DNA from 3 places in the Sedimenticola sp. genome. Region 1 is predicted to be linked to each of the others. Evidence: riboswitches for the same ligand, from Rfam matches in the RefSeq annotation. Region 1 holds a riboswitch; each other region holds the start of a gene.
What was found. Region 1 has a riboswitch for cobalamin ahead of ACQY5R_RS07935 (hypothetical protein). Riboswitches for the same ligand answer to the same signal wherever they lie in the genome.

Region 1 (6,708 bases):
ACCGTCGATCATGATGGCGCGGGCGGCTTCGATCATGTGGGTCAGTGGAAAGATCTGCGCCGATTGCTGAATGAGTGGTGGTGATCCCTCCAGCGAGAACCAGACGCCGGAGAGCATCATCATCGGCCAACTGATCAGGTTCAGCAGGCCGTTGGCAGTCTCTTCACTGGAGAGGCGTGCGGCAATGATCAGGCTCAGGCAGATCATGCTGAAGGTGCCGACGACCAGTACCAGCAACAGCGTGAGGTAGGAGCCGTACATGCGAAAGCCCACCAACAGATTGGTGCCGGCGTATACCAGACTGGTGACAATGACGATTAGCCAGAGACGCGACATCACCTGGGCGGTGAGAAATTCGACAGCGGTGAGCGGCGTCGCCTTGAGTCGTTTCAGTACGCCGTTCTTACGGTAGCGGACAATTACGTAACCGACACCGAACAGGGAGCTGAACATGATGTTCATGCCCAGCACACCGGGGATCAGCCAATCCACATAACGGATCGGTTCACCGGTCACGGTCTGCTTGTCCAACGGGTTGTCACCCCCCCGCAACAGCTGCTCCAGTATATAGCCGTTGGTCGATTGATCATTGATCCAGTAGCGGCCGCTGCGGCTGTCCAGCAGCATATCCAATTGGTGACGCTCAACTTTGGTGATGGCCGGTTCCAGCTCCTCCACCGGGATGAACTGGATATGCTTCAGTTGCAGAAAATGCTCGGTACCGGGTGACTGTTGCTGTGGTGAAAGCAGGCCCACCTTGAACAGATTCTGGCCGCCGGTGCTGAAGGCAAAGGCAAAACCGAACACGATCAACACCGGTAGCACGATATTCCAGGAGAGCGCGCTACGGTCGCGGAGAAACTCCAGGTTACGGGCCTTGAATACGGCGAAGAAACGGCGCAATCCCATGGGTTAACTCCTCAGCTCGCGGCCGGTCAGTTCAAGAAACAGATCTTCCAGGGTCCGGGAGCGGATCTGCAGGTGGGTGAGGGGGACCTGTTGGGCGATCAGCCACTCAATGCTGGCATTGATGTCGTCACTCAGTATCTCCACCTGGCCGTTCACGCGGTGCAGCTTCAACTGCGTATTGCTGTCGATTGATTCCGGTACGTCATTCGCCGGCAGGCAGATCACCGAGTGGTCGAAATGTTTCTTCAACAACTCCCGCGGTGAACCCTGGGCGATGATCTGGCCGTGATCCATGATGGCGATTTCGTCGCACAACTCGTAGGCCTCTTCCATATAGTGGGTGGTGAGCACCAGGGTTTTCTGCTCTTGCTTGATGTCGTTGACCAAGTGCCAGAAATTACGGCGTGCCTGGGGGTCGAGGCCGGTGGTGGGTTCGTCCAGGAACACGATCTCCGGATCGTTGATCAGCGCGATGGCCAGCAACAGACGCTGCCGCTGCCCGCCGGACAGGCGGCGTACGTCCCGGTCCAGGAACTCTCCCAGGGCGCAGCGTTCGATCAATTCGTCAAGCGGTCGGGTGCGGGGATAGAAGCGGCCGAACAGCTTCAGGATCTCGCCGACTCGGATAAACTCCTGCAGCGCGGTCTCCTGGAACATGATGCCCGCTTCCCGTCGAAATGCCGGGCCCACCGGTTCGCCCTTGTAGCGGATATCCCCCTGGGTCGGGGTGATGATTCCCTCCAGCATCTCCACGGTGGTGGTTTTTCCCGCTCCATTGGGTCCCAACAGGCCGAAGCAGGTGCCGCGCTCAATACGGAAGCTGACGCCGTTCACCGCCTGGACATGGGCGAAATGCTTAACCAGATTGTCGACTTGCAGGATGCTGCTCATGGGCGGTCCAATAGAATTGAGAGGTGAGGGGTAGCCTATCCGGATGCCGCCCGGAGTCAACCCGGTATGTCGATCGACAGTGTCTCTTTCAACTCTTCCATCACTACGTAACTTTTGGTGTCGCGGACGCCGGGCAGGCCGTGCATGATTTCGCCGAGCAATTCCCGGTAAGAGGCCATGTCGGAGATCCTGACCTTGATCAGGTAGTCGAAATCGCCGGACACCAGGTGGCACTCCTGTACCTGGGTGAGTTTGAGTACGGCGCTGCGGAACTGGTCGAAGATGTCGGAGGAGTTGTATTCCAGGCTGACCTCGACATAGATCAACAGGCTGGCCGCCAACAACTGGGGATTCAGTATGGCGCAGTAGCCCTTGATGTATCCCTCTTGCTCCAGCCGCTTGACCCGCTCCAGGCAGGGTGAGGTGGAGAGCCCCACCGCCTTGCCCAATTCGACATAGGAAATACGGCCGTCGACCTGCAAGGTGCGCAAGATGCGTCGGTCTATGCGGTCCAGCAATCTTGCCTGTGATTTTTTGGCTATGCTCATAATATTTATTGCCATCAGTGAATATGCCAGCAAATTTTAGCGTAAAATAGTAAACAAAACGAAAAAATGCCGAGAGAAATAGTCTAAATTCTTAATACTGTTTGTTGACGACAACGATTACTACCAACCGTCCAACCTCTAGTCTGGAGAGAACCTATGCTCATCGGTGTACCCAAAGAGATCAAAAATAACGAATACCGGGTCGGCCTCACCCCTGCCAGCGTCAGTGAACTGATTCATCATGGACATCAAGTCATGGTGGAGACCCAGGCGGGTGTCGGTATCGGTTTTGACGATTCCGCCTACCAGGCGGTGGGGGCCGAGATCGTTGCTGCGGCTGAGACCATTTTCGAACGGGCCGAGATGGTGGTGAAGGTCAAAGAGCCGCAACCGAACGAATGCCGCATGTTGCGTGAGGGACAGCTGCTGTTTACCTATCTGCATCTGGCTCCCGATCCTACCCAGACCGAGCTGTTGGTCGCCTCCGGTGTCACCGCTATTGCTTATGAAACCGTCACGGATAAGCGCGGCGGCTTGCCGCTGCTGGTGCCGATGTCGGAAGTGGCCGGGCGCATGTCGATCCAGGCGGGTGCCATGTGTCTGGAAAAATCCCACGGCGGGGCGGGTCTGTTGCTGGGTGGCGTGCCGGGTGTGGCGCCGGCCAATGTGGTGGTGATCGGCGGCGGTGTGGTCGGTACCAACGCCATCCGTATGGCGATGGGTCTGGAAGCGCATGTCACGGTACTCGATCGCTCCATCGAACGCCTGGCGGAGCTGGATCTGCAGTTTGGCGGCCGACTCAACACCATCTACTCCACCAAGGAGGCGCTGGAGCAGTATGTGCTGGATGCCGATCTGGTGGTGGGGGCGGTACTGGTGCCTGGGGCTGCCGCTCCTAAACTGGTTACCCGTGAAATGCTCGGCCGGATGAAGCCGGGCTCGGTGTTGGTGGATGTGGCGATCGACCAGGGCGGCTGTTTTGAAACGTCCCACGCCACCACCCATGCCGATCCCACCTATATCGTGGATAACATTGTCCATTACTGTGTCGCCAACATGCCAGGCGCCGTTGCCCGGACCTCCACCTTTGCCCTGAACAACGCCACGCTACCGTTTGCCCTGGCGCTGGCTGATAAGGGTTTCCCCAAGGCGCTGGCGGATGATCCCTGCTTGCTGGCCGGATTGAATGTGCACAAGGGTCGGGTGACCTACGAAGCGGTGGCCCACGATCTGGGTTACGATTATTTGCCGGCCGCCGAGGCGTTGTCACGCTGACACGGTTCACCGATTCATTGGCAGAGGGGCGGGGTCGCGCAGGATGCAGGACCCCGTTCTATTTTGTCGTTCTGGATGAATCGGCAATCGGTAGCATGGAGCGAGCTATCTTACCTATATCGATTGTCCCTCATGCGGTAACCGGATAGTTGCAATAAACCGTGCCTTGAGGGCGGTTTGTTGACACCCCAACGGCTTTGCTATAGCTTCCTTTGATCTGCTTCAGGTGTCCCGCGGGTATCCGCCCACGGGATGAAACGGGAAGCCGGTGCGTTCCTGACCCAGTCAGATTATGAACAAGTCCGGCGCTGCCCCCGCAACGGTAAGCGAGTTACGACGGATCACACGGCCACTGCGTCTCGACGTGGGAAGGCGGTCCGTCCGGTAGTCCTACCACTCGCCAGCCCGGAGACCGGCCTGAGCAGGAAAGTTGACATTGCGGAGGGCGATGCGGCGACTGCAGCGGGTTTTCCGCTCTGTTCGTTTATCTTCTCCTCTGTCGTGTCGTTCTGCCACTGTTTGGCGCACGGGTCGGTGCGTCCGAGGAAAAAATATGAACAGATTGACCCTTTCCAACAACAACCAACTGCTTATCGGTATGGTCCTGGTGCTGCTTATCATCGCCACTCGCGGTCACCATTTCGCTACCTTACAAAACCTGCCCGGTGCCACCTGGGCCTGTTTCTTTCTTGCCGGTGTCTACCTGCGTCCTGTCTGGGTACTGCCCGGGCTGTTCGCACTTGCCGGGTTGCTGGATTACGCCGCGATCACCTGGGGGGGCGTCAACGCCTTCTGTGTGACGCCGGCCTATCTGCTTCTGCTACCTGCCTATGGCGCGCTCTGGACAGCCGGGCGCTGGTATGCCGGCCGCCACCGCTTTGCCTGGTGTACCCTGTTGCCGCTGATCGGCGCGGCACTGGTTGGGGCGACGGTTTGTGAGCTGTTTTCCAGCGGCGGGTTCTACTTCTTTTCCGGACGCTTTGCGGAACCGACCCTGACGGAATTCGGCGTGCGACTGCTGCGTTATTTCCCGGCTTACCTGCAATCGCTGGCCTTCTATCTGGGCGTCGCCGCTGTCGTGCACCTGCTGTTCGGTTTGGTGCGCGGAGCGCCGTCATCCCATCATCTGGACGCAGGATAAACATATGAGTGAGTCGGATAAATCGTCGCGTCACCGCCAACGCATGCAACGCAAAAAGACGGTGGTGGATAGCGCCATCGCCCAAGCGGATCAGGACAAGGGGCTGTTGCTGGTCCTCACCGGTAACGGCAAAGGCAAATCCAGTTCCGCCTTCGGCATGCTGGCGCGCGCCTTGGGACACGGTATGCAGGTCGGTGTGGCGCAGTTTGTCAAAGGGCGTAGTGATACCGGGGAAGAGGGCTTCTTCAGCCGTCAGCCCGGCGTGACCTGGCATGTACTGGGTGAGGGGTTTACCTGGGAGACGCAGAATCTCGAACAGGATATCGCCACCGCACAACGCGGCTGGGAGACAGTACGGACGCTGTTACGGGATCCGGCCATCGGGCTGGTGGTGCTGGATGAACTCACCTATCCGCTCAAGTATGGTTGGTTGGAGCTGTCAACCGTCCTGGATGATCTGGTGGCGCGCCCACCGATGCAGCATGTGGTGATCACCGGCCGGGGGGCGCCCGACGCGTTGTGTGAAGCGGCCGATACGGTCACCGGACTGACCGATATCAAACACGCTTTCCGGGCCGGCATCCGGGCGCAGCCGGGAGTCGATTGGTGAGCGTGCGGCGCTGTCCCGCACTGTTCATTACGGCGCCCGCATCCGGGCAGGGCAAGACCACGGTTACGGCGGCGCTGGCGCGGTTGTACCGCGACCGGGGACTGCGTGTGCGGGTGTTCAAAACCGGCCCCGATTTTCTCGACCCGATGATCCTGCAGCGGGCCTCGGGTCATCCGGTGTATCAGCTCGATCTCTGGATGGGGGGCGAAGCCCATTGCCGACAACTACTGTACGAGGCGGCGGGGTCAGCCGATCTGATCCTGATCGAAGGGGTGATGGGGCTGTTCGACGGCAACCCCTGCAGCGCCGATCTGGCCGCACTGTTCGGTATCCCGGTGTTGGCAGTGATCGACGGCAGCGCCATGGCGCAGACCTTTGGTGCGATCGTGCACGGTTTGCAGCATTACCGACCGGGGTTGGCTTTTGCCGGGGTATTGGCCAACCGGGTGGCGGGCGAAGGCCATTACCGGATGCTCAGAGAGAGTCTGCCGGGCGGAGTGACCGCTTACGGTTGGCTGGCGCGGGAGGCGGAGATCGCGCTGCCGGAGCGCCATCTGGGCCTGCTGCAGGCGGATGAGATCGGTGATCTGGACGCGCGCATTGCGCGCTCCGCGCAAGCGCTGAAGCAGGTTACTCATGACCTGCCGCAACCGGTCCGGTTTACCGCCACGCAAACCGAAGCCTTGCCGCCGTTGCTGGCCGGTGTGCGTATCGCGTTGGCAGACGATGCTGCATTCACCTTTTTGTACCGGGCCAATCTTGAACTGCTGCAAGCGCTGGGCGCCAGGTTACTTCCGTTTTCGCCGCTGGCCGATCATACGCTGCCTGCGGCCGATGCGCTCTACCTGCCGGGTGGTTATCCAGAGCTGCACCTCGACCGGTTGGCAGCCAACCACGCCATGAAGCAGGCGATAAGCGCGCACCATGCCGCCGGCAGGCCGCTGCTGGCCGAGTGTGGCGGCATGCTCTACCTGTTGGAGTCGTTGACCGATCTGCAGGGCCACTGCGCCGATCTGGTCGGCCTGTTGCCGGGTCGATCGGTGATGCAGTCGCGATTGGCCAACCTGGGTTTGCAGCGGGCAGCGTTGCCGGAAGGCGAGTTGCGGGGGCATACCTTCCACCACTCCCGCATGACGGAGCCGCCCGAAGCATCCGGATACGCCGAAGCCGCCCGGCATCAGGGCAGGGGGGAGGCGATCTATCGCCAGGGGCGATTGCTGGCCTCCTATCTACACTGGTATTTCCCCTCCAATCCCGTTGCGGCGGCACGGCTGTTTCTGCCCTGAGTCAGTACGGCATGGGTCAAAGTGACCCGTTTCGAGCTATTCTTCCGC
Region 2 (6,708 bases), on a different contig from region 1:
ATTTTCGTCTGCCTGTGTGGACAAGAAAAATACGGGTATGAATTGAGGTAGACTGTTGTCAAGCAATCGGCAGGCGGTGGAATGATTATCCGATTCGGACATTTTTACGTCGATGAAGACGATATCCGGTTTGGCGAGAGAAAATTGCTGTGCAGCTTCCTGGTGACTGTTCGCTTCGACTACCTGGTAACCTTCACCTTCCAAGATCGCTCGAAGTGAATCCTGGTTCTGTCGTTTGTCATCGATAAGTAATGCTGTTCGTCTCTCTTGTTTGTCGCGGTGATGCTGAATAGGTAATTTCAACTCAATAGACGTAGGCATAGGGGTTGCCTGGTTTGGGGAGAGGATATCCATGATTTTTGCTATCCATGGCTACGATAGAAGCAAAACTTACTCTCAAGTATTCCCCCAAGATAAAGCCCGGACAATGACCATTGCCAAGCAGCACAAGGACCTGCTTGCCACCGCAGCGAGCTATTGCCGCATCTAATGCGTCAGAACCTTGAGGCCGCGCGTAGGTGTCACTTTATCCGAAGTTATTCCTGCATGGAGAAAGTCAATCGTTATGCCGGATCTTCTGCGGTCTTGTTTGCGTTTTTCAATAATCTCATTGGGGGGCTGACTATCCTGAATTCGTCGTCTGTCCCTTTTTGAAGAACGGCGGAAGAACTTTCGTACCTCCACTTTTTTCGTCTTGAACAGTTCTCCGTTGAGCCGGTTTATGAGACTTAGCGCGGCTGAGGGCGGTTCAACTTGGACGATTCCGTGGTATTCAACCTGTTTGGTTTTTGGATCGTCGATCCGACAGATATCGCAATGGCCTAGCGTACCGATAGGAGAGAACTGCAATAGATACCATTTGGGTTTGAGTGCGGCAGAAATAAACTGCATCAGGTCAAGCCGAGTTGTTGAGTTCGGTAGCCTTCGAACGAATATTTCCATATTGTCATTCCTGCGCAGACGGTCATGTCAAATAAACCAGCCCTGAAAGGCTTGGTCTGATCATGCTTATACCCTTGATAACACTATTAATATAGCAGTTCTTGTGGGGTTGTACCCAAAAAATGACGGAATACGGAAAATTGCAGTTATCTTAGTCTGCTGCGGAAGGAGGCGTGCCGGCGACCAAATGAAGACAAGGGCCGCCGGCACTTTGAGGCTCAGATCAGGGAAAAGAGGTTATTGAACCCTGATCCGCGAGCCAGGATTAGCTAAGCAAAGGCGCAATAACCAGGCTCACAATAGCCATAACGTTGATCAGAATATTCATTGACGGACCTGAGGTGTCCTTGAACGGATCTCCTACGGTATCGCCGACGACCGCTGCTTTATGTACATCAGAGCCTTTGCCGCCGAAATTACCTTTTTCAATATGTTTCTTGGCATTGTCCCAGGCCCCCCCGGCATTGGCCATCATTAGCGCCAAGAGAACACAAGCCAGCAACGCCCCACCGAGCATACCGCCTAGTGACTCAGCCCCCAATACAAATCCGATAACCATCGGTGCGGCAACAGCGATCACGCCGGGTAGGATCATCTTTTTGAGGGCGGCGGTTGTGGCAATATCCACGCAACGGGCACTATCGGGATCGGCCGTACCTTCCATCAGACCGGGGATTTCACGGAATTGACGACGAATCTCCTTGATCATGTCAAAAGCGGCATCACCTACTGCAGTCATGGTGATTGCTGCGATCAGGAAGGGGAGAATGCCACCTATGAACAGGCCTATTAGCACATGGGGATTATTCAGGCTGAGCGCAAAATCGGGGATGTTTGCCGAGACCGTTTCCACATATGCGGTAATAATAGCCAACGCGGCCAGTGCTGCGGCACCGATGGCAAATCCTTTGCCGATTGCAGCTGTGGTATTGCCCAGTTCGTCAAGGGAGTCGGTGATGGCACGTGTCTCCTCACCCAGTCCCCCCATCTCGGCAATACCTCCGGCATTATCCGCAACCGGTCCGTAGGCATCGATTGCCATGGTAATGCCAACTGTTGCCAGCATGCCAACGGCGGCGATGCCTACGCCATACAGGCCTACCAGCGAGCTGGAAGCGAAGATGATGGCACAAATAGTCAGAATCGGAATGACGACTGACTGCATGCCGATTGCCAGACCCGCAATCATAACCGTTGCTGGTCCGGTTTCACCCGATTTGGCTATCTGTATGATAGGTTTGCCAGCGGTATAATACTCCGTCACCAGTCCGATAATGATTCCACCGACAGCGCCCGAGAGCACGGCTCCCCATACAGCAGCTGTGACGCCGATTATCTTGATCAAAATCAGAGAAGTGATAATGAACAGAATTGTTGCACCTATGGTGCCGGTTCGTAGCGCCACTTCCGGACTTTTGGCTGAGTACCTGCGCACCAGCAAAATACCCATAATGGAGCAGATTAATCCCAAGGAAGCCAAGGCGAGGGGCAGGAACATCAAATCAGCCTGCTTGCCTATGGGGTCGAGAACATCCGCTGTCATGGTCGAGGCGATGGCGATCGTCGCGATCATGGCTCCGCAGTAAGACTCGAAGATATCCGACCCCATGCCTGCGACGTCCCCTACGTTGTCCCCGACGTTATCGGCGATAACTCCCGGGTTACGAGGGTCATCCTCCGGAATCCCGGCTTCGATCTTGCCGACCAAGTCAGCGCCCACATCGGCCGATTTGGTGAAGATGCCACCACCGACACGCGAGAAGAGGGCAACGGTAGAGGCGCCCATGCCGAAACCGTGTATGGCGTGAGCCGTCTCAGGATCGCCACCAAAGAAGAGATACAGGGTGCCGAGGCCGATCAGACCCAATGAGGCGACCGACAGTCCCATAATAGACCCACCGAAGAAGGCGATGGACAGGGCTTCAGAAGCACCTTTTTCATGTGCCGCCGTAGTGGTTCTCACATTGGCCTGAGTGGCGGAAAACATACCAATATAGCCGGCAAGCGCAGAAGCACTGGCACCCACGACAAATGCAAAGGCGGTTTTTACGCCCAACATAAACAGCAGAAGGATGACCAGGACGGCTGAGAATGTCCCCAGCATCTTGTATTCACGTCTCATGAAGACCATGGCGCCTTCATGTATCGCTTCGGCAATTTTGGTGACTTTTTCATTACCGGTCTCGTAAAGCATGACCAGCTTATAAATTTTAAAGGCCGCAAACAGGCCCAGTATCCCCAATAGTGGCGGTAGTAAGTGACTTAAACTCATCTCTCCCCTCGTTTTTTTTATTCAACATAAAAAAACAACCGTCCGGGTTAATGACAATGAGTGGCATTAATCCCTAGTTTGACGGTCCTGACAGTAAGGCAAATGGAACAACAGAATCGCACTGCATTTGGTGTTGCAAGATAAATTACTCAAATAGCCGGATTAATAAAAGCAATCAAGAGTATATCCGAATCCGGGTCCATTAACAGTCCCTATAGGGGGTAAAAACCTGCTCTATATCAAGGGTTGATAATGAGTGAGATGGGATGGAGTTGACTGACGGAGAGGGAGAGGCCCCTCCCCGAGATTAAGATTAATAGGGTGTCGATTCCAGCACAGATAACAGTGTGCACCCTTCTTCAGGGTGGCTGTTCTCCCAATGGTCAAAGTAGACCAGGTCTTTAAGGGGCAGTCGATCGCGCCAGCCGGCACTCTTCAATTCAGGTTCGGCGAAAAAATGCGCTACGTAGCCGATGCAGAGGTAGGCGACCGGGGTAACCTGCGCCGGAAGATTGAGCAATTTTTTCAGTTTCATCCGATCAAAGATGCTGACCCAACCCACGCCCACGCCCTCACTGCGTGCGGCAAGCCAGAGATTTTGTACGGCACAGACACTGCTATAGATGTCCATCGCCATATCGTGGGTCCGCCCGATGACGACGGGCCCCGCACGTTCCCGGTCGCAAGTAATAACCAAATTAATCGGGGACTCCAGAATGCCTTCCAGTTTGAGGGTACTGTAGAGCTGTCGCTTCTCTGGCGTCTCGAACATCGTCTCGGCTTCCCGGTTCGCAGACAGGAACAACTGGTGAACTTGCTGTTTAATTTCCGGGGAGCGTATCAGGAGGAAATTCCACGGCTGCATGAAACCGACGGACGGCGCATGATGGGCTGCCTGTAACAGGCGCGCCAGCACGTCATCCGGGATGGGATCAGGCTTGAATTGTCCCCGGACATCCCGGCGAGAGTAGATCGCTTTATACAGTGCGTTACGTTCGCTATCATCGAACGCGAGTTCTGGTTGATGTGTAACAGATTGATTTTCCATAATATTCCCCTTGCTTGGAAAATCGAGGATACGTGACCAGGTATCCATCGCTGAGTTTCTTCAGGCCGGTCTTCTGACTCTGGATCATCTTTCATGGGCACCTTCCCGGACCTGAGTCCAGTGGCTGACAACGGCCTCTATGGACGTCATCCACTCATGAAATCCCCATCACAGCGTTGGGCACGTAGCGGAATTACACCGCTTTCCCGATTCTCCCTGCCGCGAAGGCGGGGCACCTGAAGAGATGTTGAACGGCTAAGTTTACAGGTTTTAGCGAGAAAGTTTACCTCTGATTATTTGGCCTCCATAATGAGCGCCTTTTGATTCGATAGGTGTTCACGACGTGAAACAGTTGATTCTCGGGGGAGCCCGGTCCGGTAAAAGTTCTCTGGCGGAACGGCTGGCAAAAGAGTCGGGTGAGGAAGTGATCTATATCGCCACCGCGGCTTTGGCGGAGAGCGACATAGAGATGGATCAGCGTATCCGAGTACACCGTGACAGAAGACCCGAAACCTGGCTGACCATTGAAGAACCGGTGAATCTTTCAGGGGCGCTCAGTCAGCACTGCGGGGCGGGACGGTTTCTGATTGTAGATTGCCTGACACTCTGGCTCTCCAATATCTTACTGATGGAAGAGGGACGACATTTCCGGGCACAGACGGCGGCATTGATCCGCCTCCTGCCTGAACTGCCGGGCAATCTAATTCTGGTCGGCAATGAAGTCGGTATGGGTATTGTACCCATGGGTGAAATATCCCGACGTTTTCAGGATGAGTCCGGCTGGCTACATCAACAGCTGGCCCAGCTATGTGACCGGGTAATATTAACCGTGGCGGGTTTGCCACTGACATTAAAAGGGGAACAGATTTGAACACAGACTGGCTTACTCACTCGGTGCTATTACCGGATCAAACCGTCGCATCACAGGCGACGCAGAGGCAGGGTCAATTGACCAAGCCGGCCGGCTCCTTGGGCATGCTGGAAACCTTGGCGATTCAATTGGCTGCTTTGCAGGGCAGTGAAGCACCGCGGGTGGATAAGGTTCAAATTACGGTCTTTGCCGCTGATCACGGCGTAGCCGCATCCGGTGTCTCCGCCTTTCCTCAAGAGGTGACGGTACAGATGGTGGCCAATTTCTCGGCGGGTGGGGCGGCGATCAGCGTACTGTCAAACTCCCTGGGCGCGGTACTTGAAGTGGTGGATGTGGGCACGGTGGTTGAACCGGCTGATCTACCCGGTGTGATCAGTCATCGCGCGGGTGCCGGTACGGCGAATCTGCAATATGAAGACGCCATGTCCCCGGAGCAACTAGCCATCGCCCTCAATGCCGGGCGGGCGGCCGCCCTCAGGGCCAAAGAGCAAGGGGCTGAACTGTTTATCGGCGGTGACATGGGTATCGGAAACACCACACCTGCGGCGGCTCTGGGCTGTGTACTGCTTCCGTGTGACCCCGAAAAGTTGGCCGGACCGGGAACGGGACTCGATCGTCAAGGCGTTGCGCACAAGGCTGCGTTGCTGAGAGAGGCTATATCCCGTTATGACGATTTGACCCACCAGCCGTTGGAAGCGTTGCGCTGCTTAGGCGGCTTTGAAATTGCGGCGCTTGCCGGAGCCTATATTAGCTGTGCGCAACTGGGCATCCCCGTCCTGATTGATGGCTATATCACTACGGCGGCGGCATTGGTGGCGGTGCGCTGTCAGCCCGATGTGCGGCAGTGGTTACTATTCTCTCATCAATCTGCCGAGCCGGGCCATCAGGCTATGTTGCAGTCGCTGGATGCCAAGCCCTTACTGAATCTTGGGATGCGCCTGGGAGAAGGCAGTGGCGCTGCAACTGCTTTACCTTTGCTGCGAGTGGCCTGTGATCTGCATAACGGCATGGCAACCTTCGCCGATTCAGGTGTGGCAGAGGGGTGAATGTGTCGAATACGGACGCCGTGACCACGATTGATCTAATACGTCACGGAGAGCCTGAGGGCGGAGTTTTGTTTCGCGGTTGGCGTGATGACCGCTTGAGTGATCGGGGTTGGCAGCAGATGCGTCAGGCGACCACCGACCACGCTACTTGGGATTGTATTCGCTCTTCTCCGCTATTACGTTGTGCGGAGTTCGCCGAGGAGTTAAGTGAAAAACTGGATATCCCCATGGAACGTGATGAGCGACTTCGGGAGATCGGCTTTGGCGATTGGGAAGGCTGCTCACCTGAGGTGCTGTTTAAGGTGTCTCCCCAATCGCTCACGAAGTTCTGGAACAACCCTATCGATTGTCCTCCGCCGGGAGGGGAGCCGATGATGCAATTTCAATCCCGTGTGGTGTCCGCCTGGCAAGATATCCAGGCCACCTCAGCCGGTCGGCATCTGTTGATCGTGGCCCATGGCGGCGTGAATCGCATCTTGATCGGTCAGGTGTTGGGAATCCCCCTTCGTCACCTGTTTAGGTTGGAGCT
Region 3 (6,708 bases), on a different contig from region 1:
TTGACAACGGGGTGCATACCGCCTAGTATGCGCGCTCAGTTTTCGGGCGGTGGCGCAGTCTGGTAGCGTGCTTGTCTGGGGGACAAGTGGTCGCAGGTTCAAATCCTGTCCGCCCGACCAATCAAAAAGGGATGCCGATTAGGCATCCCTTTTTTATGTTGTAACAGGCGCTCCGTCGTGGAAATTTTGTCGACGCTTCAACAGAGTTCCCGGTGACGATAACAGTTGACCGTGTGGTCGTTGACCATGCCAACAGCCTGCATATAGGCATAGCAGATGGTACTACCGACAAATTTGAAGCCACGCCGCTTCAGCTCTTTGGACATGGCATCGGATTCAGGGGTGGTGACGGGTACCGCGTTCAGGGATGGCCAATGATTAATAATTGGCCGGTCGTTGACAAAACGCCAGATGAAGGATGAAAAATCACCAAATTCATCTTTAATATCAAGGAATAACCGGGCATTATTAATGCTGGCCATAACTTTCAGTCGATTGCGAATGATGCCGGGGTCAGCCAGGAGTTGCTCGATCTTGCGCGGGCTGTAGCGGACGATCTTTTCCGCATCAAACTGATCGTAGACCTGAAGATAGCGTTGCCGTTTCCGCAGAACGGTGATCCAGGAAAGTCCGGCCTGTGCACCTTCCAGGATCAGGAATTCAAACAGCGTGCGATCATCCCGGCAGGGGACACCCCACTCCTGATCGTGATACTGCTGATAGAGTGGGTCCGTTCCGGCCCATTCGCAACGGTGGAGAGGGTGGGACATGTCGCTTTCCTATGGAATGTGGGTGATCCACCGGTTAAGACCCGGCGGATATGACGGCTGATGATATACTGCCCGGCCTGAACTAACTTGTGAACCGTTTTCATACCCCTTATCCATCTCCGATAATGAGTCAGTCGATCCCACTGCTGCAGGAACTTCCCTACCTGTCCGATACCTCGAGGCTGTTTGCCCCGATTGCCGGTGAGCCTTGGTCGATACTGCTGGATAGTGGAGACCGAATCGGCAATCAGGCCCGCTATGACCTGATAGTAGAGAATCCAATGTTGTCTCTGGTGACCCGCAATGGGCAGACGGAGGTGATTGCAGCGGATGGCGCTCGTACTACGACAAATGAGGATCCGTTGCGACTGTTGCAGTCGTTACTTAAACGGTATCCGGCGGAACAGGCCGGTCCATTGCCCTTTTATGGTGGCGCGTTGGGTTACTTCTCCTATGACTTGGGACGCTTGCTTGAACGATTACCGGTAAAGGCGCGGGATAGGGAGTCATTGCCGGAGATGGCCATCGGAATCTATGACTGGGCGGTGGTGGTGGATCACCTGGAGCAGCGCAGTTGGTTGGCCGGTAGCGGGTTTGACCCGCGTACAAGGCTACAGTGGACGCAATTGGAGGAGCGTTTCAGCCGTCCCGGTACCCACACGAAAACGGCTCCCTTCAAGGTGACAGGGACCCTCTCATCCAATATGACCCGGCAGCAGTATGCGGACGCCTTTCGGCAGGTACAGCGCTATATATTGGAAGGGGACTGCTATCAGGTGAATTTGGCGCAAGGTTTTTCCGTCACGACCGAGGGCGATCCCTGGCAGGCGTACCAGCAGTTGCGGAGGCTCAATCCGGCACCGTTTTCGGCCTATCTCAACACGCCGGCGGTGCAGGTGCTCTGCTCATCACCGGAGCGGTTCCTCAAGGTCAGGAACGGTTTGGTGGAGACCCGGCCGATCAAGGGGACAGTGCCGCGCGGTGCGGACCCCGGGGAGGATCTGTTGCTGCGGAAGCGGCTACAGGAGAGTAGCAAGGATCGGGCGGAAAACCTGATGATTGTGGATCTGTTGCGAAATGATCTGAGTAAATCCAGTGCCCTGGGCAGTGTCGAGGTTAGCCAACTTTTCGGTTTGGAGAGCTATGCTACGGTGCATCATCTGGTCTCCGTTATTAACAGTCGGCTGGCATCGAATCGGGATACGCTGGATCTGCTGCGGGGCTGTTTCCCTGGTGGCTCCATCACCGGAACGCCGAAATTGCGGGCGATGGAGATCATTGAACAGTTGGAGCCGGAGCGGCGCGGTGTCTATTGCGGCTCGATCGGCTATATCGGATTCGACGGCCAAATGGACACCAATATCGCTATACGCACGCTGGTGCATATTGATGGTAGGATGCGCTTTTGGGCAGGTGGTGGTCTGGTAGCAGACTCGGAAATGGAAGCCGAGTATCAGGAAACCTTTCACAAGGCAAAGGCGATGCTCCAGCTATTGCAACCTGACCATTCACTCCCTGGACGCGCCCAAGATGCGGCTTTCCAGGACTTGATAAACGGTTGAATTGAAGAAACTCATGTCAGCGCGCATGGTCAGTGTGTTTCTGTCACTACTGGCCCACGGAACAGTTTTTTTCTATTTGGGTAGCGTTACGTTGCAAGAGCGGTCGGAAGCGGCCGCTCCGGGCAAGGGCGTGAAGGTTGCCGTTGTGCGTGGCAAAAACAGCTTACCGAATGTGCCGGAGCCGCCCTCGACTGAAGTGAGCGTATCACCACAAAAGCCGACTGTTCGGGTGGCGGGGCCGTTGACGCCGAAAGCGATCGAACCCGTACCGCCGCCCAGACAGCCGAGGCTGCCCCGGACGTCACCTGCCACTCAAGCACCCAGCGCATCCGGTCGTGTAGAAAAGCAACCGCCGGCGGCCGCTTCCTCCGTGCAGCAGAAGCAGCCCCTGCCGCCGACAACGCAAGACATAGCGGAATCGGCGAAACAGGCCGATTCGCCCCTTGAGGCAGTGTCGGAGCTGTCGCAGACCGGTTCCTCCGGTCCTGCGCTGGCCACAGACTCACACCGCTCTGATATCGCGTCAAAGCAGCGGGAAGGGGAGCTGAATCAGATTGAACAGTCTTACATGGATGATTTGGTGGCTGCCATAGAAAGGCACAAACGCTACCCGTTGCGGGCGCGCAAAAAGGGTTATGAGGGTGAGGTCAGGGTGCTGTTCACTGTGCTTAAGGACGGTACCATCGCCAACGTAGAGATCGTCAGCAGTTCCCACTGGTCGATTCTGGACCGGGCCGCTTCCCGGGCGGTTTTGGATCTGGGGCGTTTTAAGCGGATTCCCCCCCAACTGGGCCGCGATCAGTGGGAGTTTCAATTACCTATCCGTTTTGCCATGAATTGACGGCTGGATGGAAAACAGCGCCCAAAACAGCGAATACCTGCATGGCCGAATATTCTATGGGGAGTAAATTCCCTTGTGGATTTTTCAACTTGGCTTAAAATAGCCGCCTCTGAAAGGTGCCCGTTAAGGGTTAATAGGGAACAAGGTGAGCCTGATCCAGGCAACTCCTCGACTGTCCTCGCAACTGTAAGCAAGTAATCCGGTTTCACGAAGCCACTGATCCAACGATTGGGAAGGCGACATCGGGTGTCGATCTGCAAGTCAGGAAACCTGCCTTTCATGCGTCGCATTTCTACCGAACGGGGTATTCAGTAGAGCGGTCTTCCGTTAGCTGACGCATTCAGGCAGGTCGGAAATACCTGTACTTGTATGCAGTCCCGCTGTTGAGATTCGTGAGATCTTCTCGGCATTCGCAAGTCTCTCTTTTCCGCCCTGCATTTGTTCCAAATGCACTCCCTCTGTGGAGTAACGGAGAGACCCAACAATGATCCGCAATAAACCGTATCCATCGATAATTCTATCCAGCCTCGCCCTGGCGCTGCCGCTGGGGGCGACCCATGCCGCCACATCACTTGACAGGGTGAACGTAACCGCCAATCGGATGGCTCAGAGCATCGATGAGACGTTGGCCGCTGTCACCGTGATAACCCATGAAGATATTCTGCACAGCCAAGCCAAAGATCTCACCCAACTGCTCGATGGCTCACAGGGACTCACCATCAGCAGCAATGGCGGACTGGGCAAGGCAACCGGTATCCGCCTACGTGGTACCGACTCGAAACAGGTGTTGATATTGATTGACGGTGTACGTGTCGGTTCCGCCACCCTGGGCCTGACAGCGATTCAAGATATACCGTTGGCACAGGTCGAGCGTATCGAGATCGTCCGGGGGCCGCGCTCCCAACTCTATGGCGCTGATGCTATGGGAGGGGTGATCCAGATATTTACTAAAAAGGGGGCAAGCGGTGGGCAGATCAATGCCGAGGCGGAATATGGCTCACACAATACCCGAAGGGTGGCACTGGGGGTCAACGGTAGTCAGGGTAACCTGGATTACGGTATCGATTTGGCCGATCTTGAAACGGATGGTTTTACGGCGTTGAAAAACAATAATCCGGATAAGGACGGTTATCAGAATCGTTCCATCTCCGGTCACCTCGGCTACCGTTTTGAGAACGGTCTTAAGCTCAGCTTTAGCGCATTACAGGCAAAGGGCGAGAATGAATACGACAGCGCCTGGGGCGCCAGCAATTTATACGATACCGACTTCCTGCAACGGGCGGTGAATGGCAAGCTGGAGTACTCACCCACCGAAGCCTGGGATATGTCATTCATACTCGGCGAAAGTCGGGATGAGACAACCAACTTCGTCAACAGCGGTTTCAGCTCCTTCTTCAATACCAAACGGAGCCAGATCGCCTGGCAAAACGATGTGGCGCTCAGCGAAGAGAGTATCCTCACCGTTGGCGTTGATTTTTTGCGGGATCAGGTCGAAGGCACCAGTGCCTACAGTGTCAATCAGCGCGACAATAAGGCGCTGTTTGTCCAGTATCAGACGGCATTCGGCGAGAACGATCTGGTGATTGGATTACGCCACGATGACAATGAAGCATTTGGCAGTGCCAACACAGGCAATATCGCCTGGGGAAGGGCCTTAACCGAGACGATACGGTTGGTGGCTTCCTATGGTACCGGCTTTCGTGCGCCGACCTTTAATGACCTCTACTATGTGGATCCATGGGGTTCGAGCGGCAATCCGAATTTGACGCCGGAAGAGTCGGAGAGCGTCGAGTTGTCGCTCAGGGGTAAACCTGCGTGGGGTGAGTGGAACGTCAATCTCTTCCGCACCGATATCGACGGCTTGATTGAGTGGGTTGAGATCAGCCCGTTCGTGTATCAGCCGCAAAATGTCAGTCAGGCGAGGATTGACGGTTTGGAGGCCGGTGTCAGCACCGAGCTGGCAGGTTGGCAGGTTAGCGGCAGTCTGACCCTGCTCGATCCGCGTAATCGTGCCACGGATAAGCTGCTGACCGACCGCAATGAGCGGGCCGTTCGGGTGGATATCGACCGGGCCTTCGGCAACACCGAATTGGGCGCCACCTGGAAGGCACGCAGCCACAGTTACAGCAATACCACCAATACCCTCAGGACGGACGGCTTTGGGGTAGTGGATCTCAGGGTGGCTCACCACTTGACCCGGGATTGGACGCTGCGCGGACAGGTCCGTAACCTGTTTGACCGGGACTATGAGACGATTCGCACCTATAACACTGGCGGGCGTGAACTGTTTGTCTCTGTTCAGTATCAACCGAAATAGGGGATAATCGTTCTGCTCACTCATCGTCTCGGGTGGGCAGGGCGGAGATCACGCGAATAGAAAAGTGAGTAACTAAATAATGAACAAGGGATTACTCACTTTTCTGTTATGCATCGGCACGGTACTGATCGCCGATGCGGCAGAGCCTCCGCAACGTATCGTCTCTATCAATCTTTGTACCGATCAGTTGCTGCTGATGTTGGGTGAACCGGGGCAAATTGCCTCGGTCAGTCATCTTGCATTGGAGCCCAACAGTTCCTATATGGCACGACAGGCGAAAGCGTACCCGGTCAACCATGGCAAGGCGGAGGAGATTCTTGCCCTGAAACCCGACCTGATTGTGGCCGGCGCCTATACCAATCGTTCATTGGTCGGTTTGCTGAAGAAACTGGGTTACCGGGTGGAGCGGTTTCCGCTCGCTTCCGATATTCAGGATATCCGTGACAATATTCGTCTGATGGCTCGATTGATCGACAAAAAAGCGCAAGGCGAACTATTGGTTGCCGATATGGACAGCCGACTGGAACAAGTCAAGCAACAGCGTCCGACTCACAGGCCCAAAGGGGTATTTTATCAGCCCAACGGGTATACCAGTGGTGCCCACACCTTACAGCACAGTGCCCTCGAATTGGCCGGGTGGGACAATGTTGCGGTGAGTGAAGGGGTGGTCGGTTACGGTGCGATCGATCTGGAGCGATTGATCCTGGCAAAGCCGGTTCAGCTGTTTACCTCCTCTTATGCGCCCGGTACCCAGTCGCGGGGGCAGCAGATGTTGCAACACCCGGTACTGCGACGGCTGACCGAAGGCCGCAAGCCGATCGAGGTAGCCTATAAGTACTGGATTTGCGGCGGGCCGATGATCGCCGAAGCGGTCGAGATCCTGCATCGGAGCCTGCCGCAATGAGACAGCATCAGGTGTCACTGGTCACGCTTCTGGGGCTCTCAGTCTGCCTGCTTTTCGGCGTTTCGCTATTTGTCGGTTCCAACCCCTTGCCGGTTCTGCAGGCGGCGCGCGAGAGTCTGTTGGATACGCCAACGGTGATTGGTTTGATCTTTAGTGAAATTCGCCTGCCGCGGGCCCTCATCGCGCTGTTTGCCGGGGCTACCCTGGGCCTGGCCGGAGCGGCCATGCAGGGGCTGTTACGCAATCCATTAGCCAGTCCCGGTTTGATTGGCAGTGCCAGTGGCGCGGCGTTGGGTGCCGTGGGCATGCTCTAT

Region 2: it holds a riboswitch for cobalamin, as region 1 does, so the genes downstream of both, bluB (5,6-dimethylbenzimidazole synthase) here and ACQY5R_RS07935 (hypothetical protein) in region 1, are expected to answer to the same signal.
Region 3: it holds a riboswitch for cobalamin, as region 1 does, so the genes downstream of both, ACQY5R_RS06620 (TonB-dependent receptor domain-containing protein) here and ACQY5R_RS07935 (hypothetical protein) in region 1, are expected to answer to the same signal.

The regions. Positions count from the first base shown of each region.
Region 1 is NZ_JBNKFS010000009.1:9,339-16,046, forward strand. Features, by position in the region: gene ACQY5R_RS07915 (ABC transporter permease) at 1-909, opposite strand, end outside; gene ACQY5R_RS07920 (ATP-binding cassette domain-containing protein) at 913-1,800, opposite strand; gene lrp (leucine-responsive transcriptional regulator Lrp) at 1,857-2,348, opposite strand; gene ald (alanine dehydrogenase) at 2,505-3,623, shown strand; cobalamin riboswitch at 3,831-4,058, shown strand; gene ACQY5R_RS07935 (hypothetical protein) at 4,177-4,764, shown strand; gene cobO (cob(I)yrinic acid a,c-diamide adenosyltransferase) at 4,769-5,374, shown strand; gene ACQY5R_RS07945 (cobyrinate a,c-diamide synthase) at 5,377-6,660, shown strand.
Region 2 is NZ_JBNKFS010000004.1:97,840-104,547, reverse strand. Features, by position in the region: gene ACQY5R_RS03850 (ATP-binding SpoIIE family protein phosphatase) at 1-354, opposite strand, end outside; gene ACQY5R_RS03845 (RNA recognition motif domain-containing protein) at 487-942, opposite strand; gene ACQY5R_RS03840 (sodium-translocating pyrophosphatase) at 1,208-3,214, opposite strand; gene bluB (5,6-dimethylbenzimidazole synthase) at 3,528-4,262, opposite strand; cobalamin riboswitch at 4,309-4,517, opposite strand; gene cobU (bifunctional adenosylcobinamide kinase/adenosylcobinamide-phosphate guanylyltransferase) at 4,606-5,133, shown strand; gene cobT (nicotinate-nucleotide--dimethylbenzimidazole phosphoribosyltransferase) at 5,130-6,179, shown strand; gene ACQY5R_RS03820 (histidine phosphatase family protein) at 6,182-6,708, shown strand, end outside.
Region 3 is NZ_JBNKFS010000007.1:51,306-58,013, forward strand. Features, by position in the region: tRNA gene ACQY5R_RS06600 (tRNA-Pro) at 44-120, shown strand; gene ACQY5R_RS06605 (DNA-3-methyladenine glycosylase I) at 198-770, opposite strand; gene pabB (aminodeoxychorismate synthase component I) at 896-2,332, shown strand; gene ACQY5R_RS06615 (energy transducer TonB) at 2,346-3,173, shown strand; cobalamin riboswitch at 3,271-3,465, shown strand; gene ACQY5R_RS06620 (TonB-dependent receptor domain-containing protein) at 3,658-5,490, shown strand; gene ACQY5R_RS06625 (ABC transporter substrate-binding protein) at 5,570-6,394, shown strand; gene ACQY5R_RS06630 (FecCD family ABC transporter permease) at 6,391-6,708, shown strand, end outside.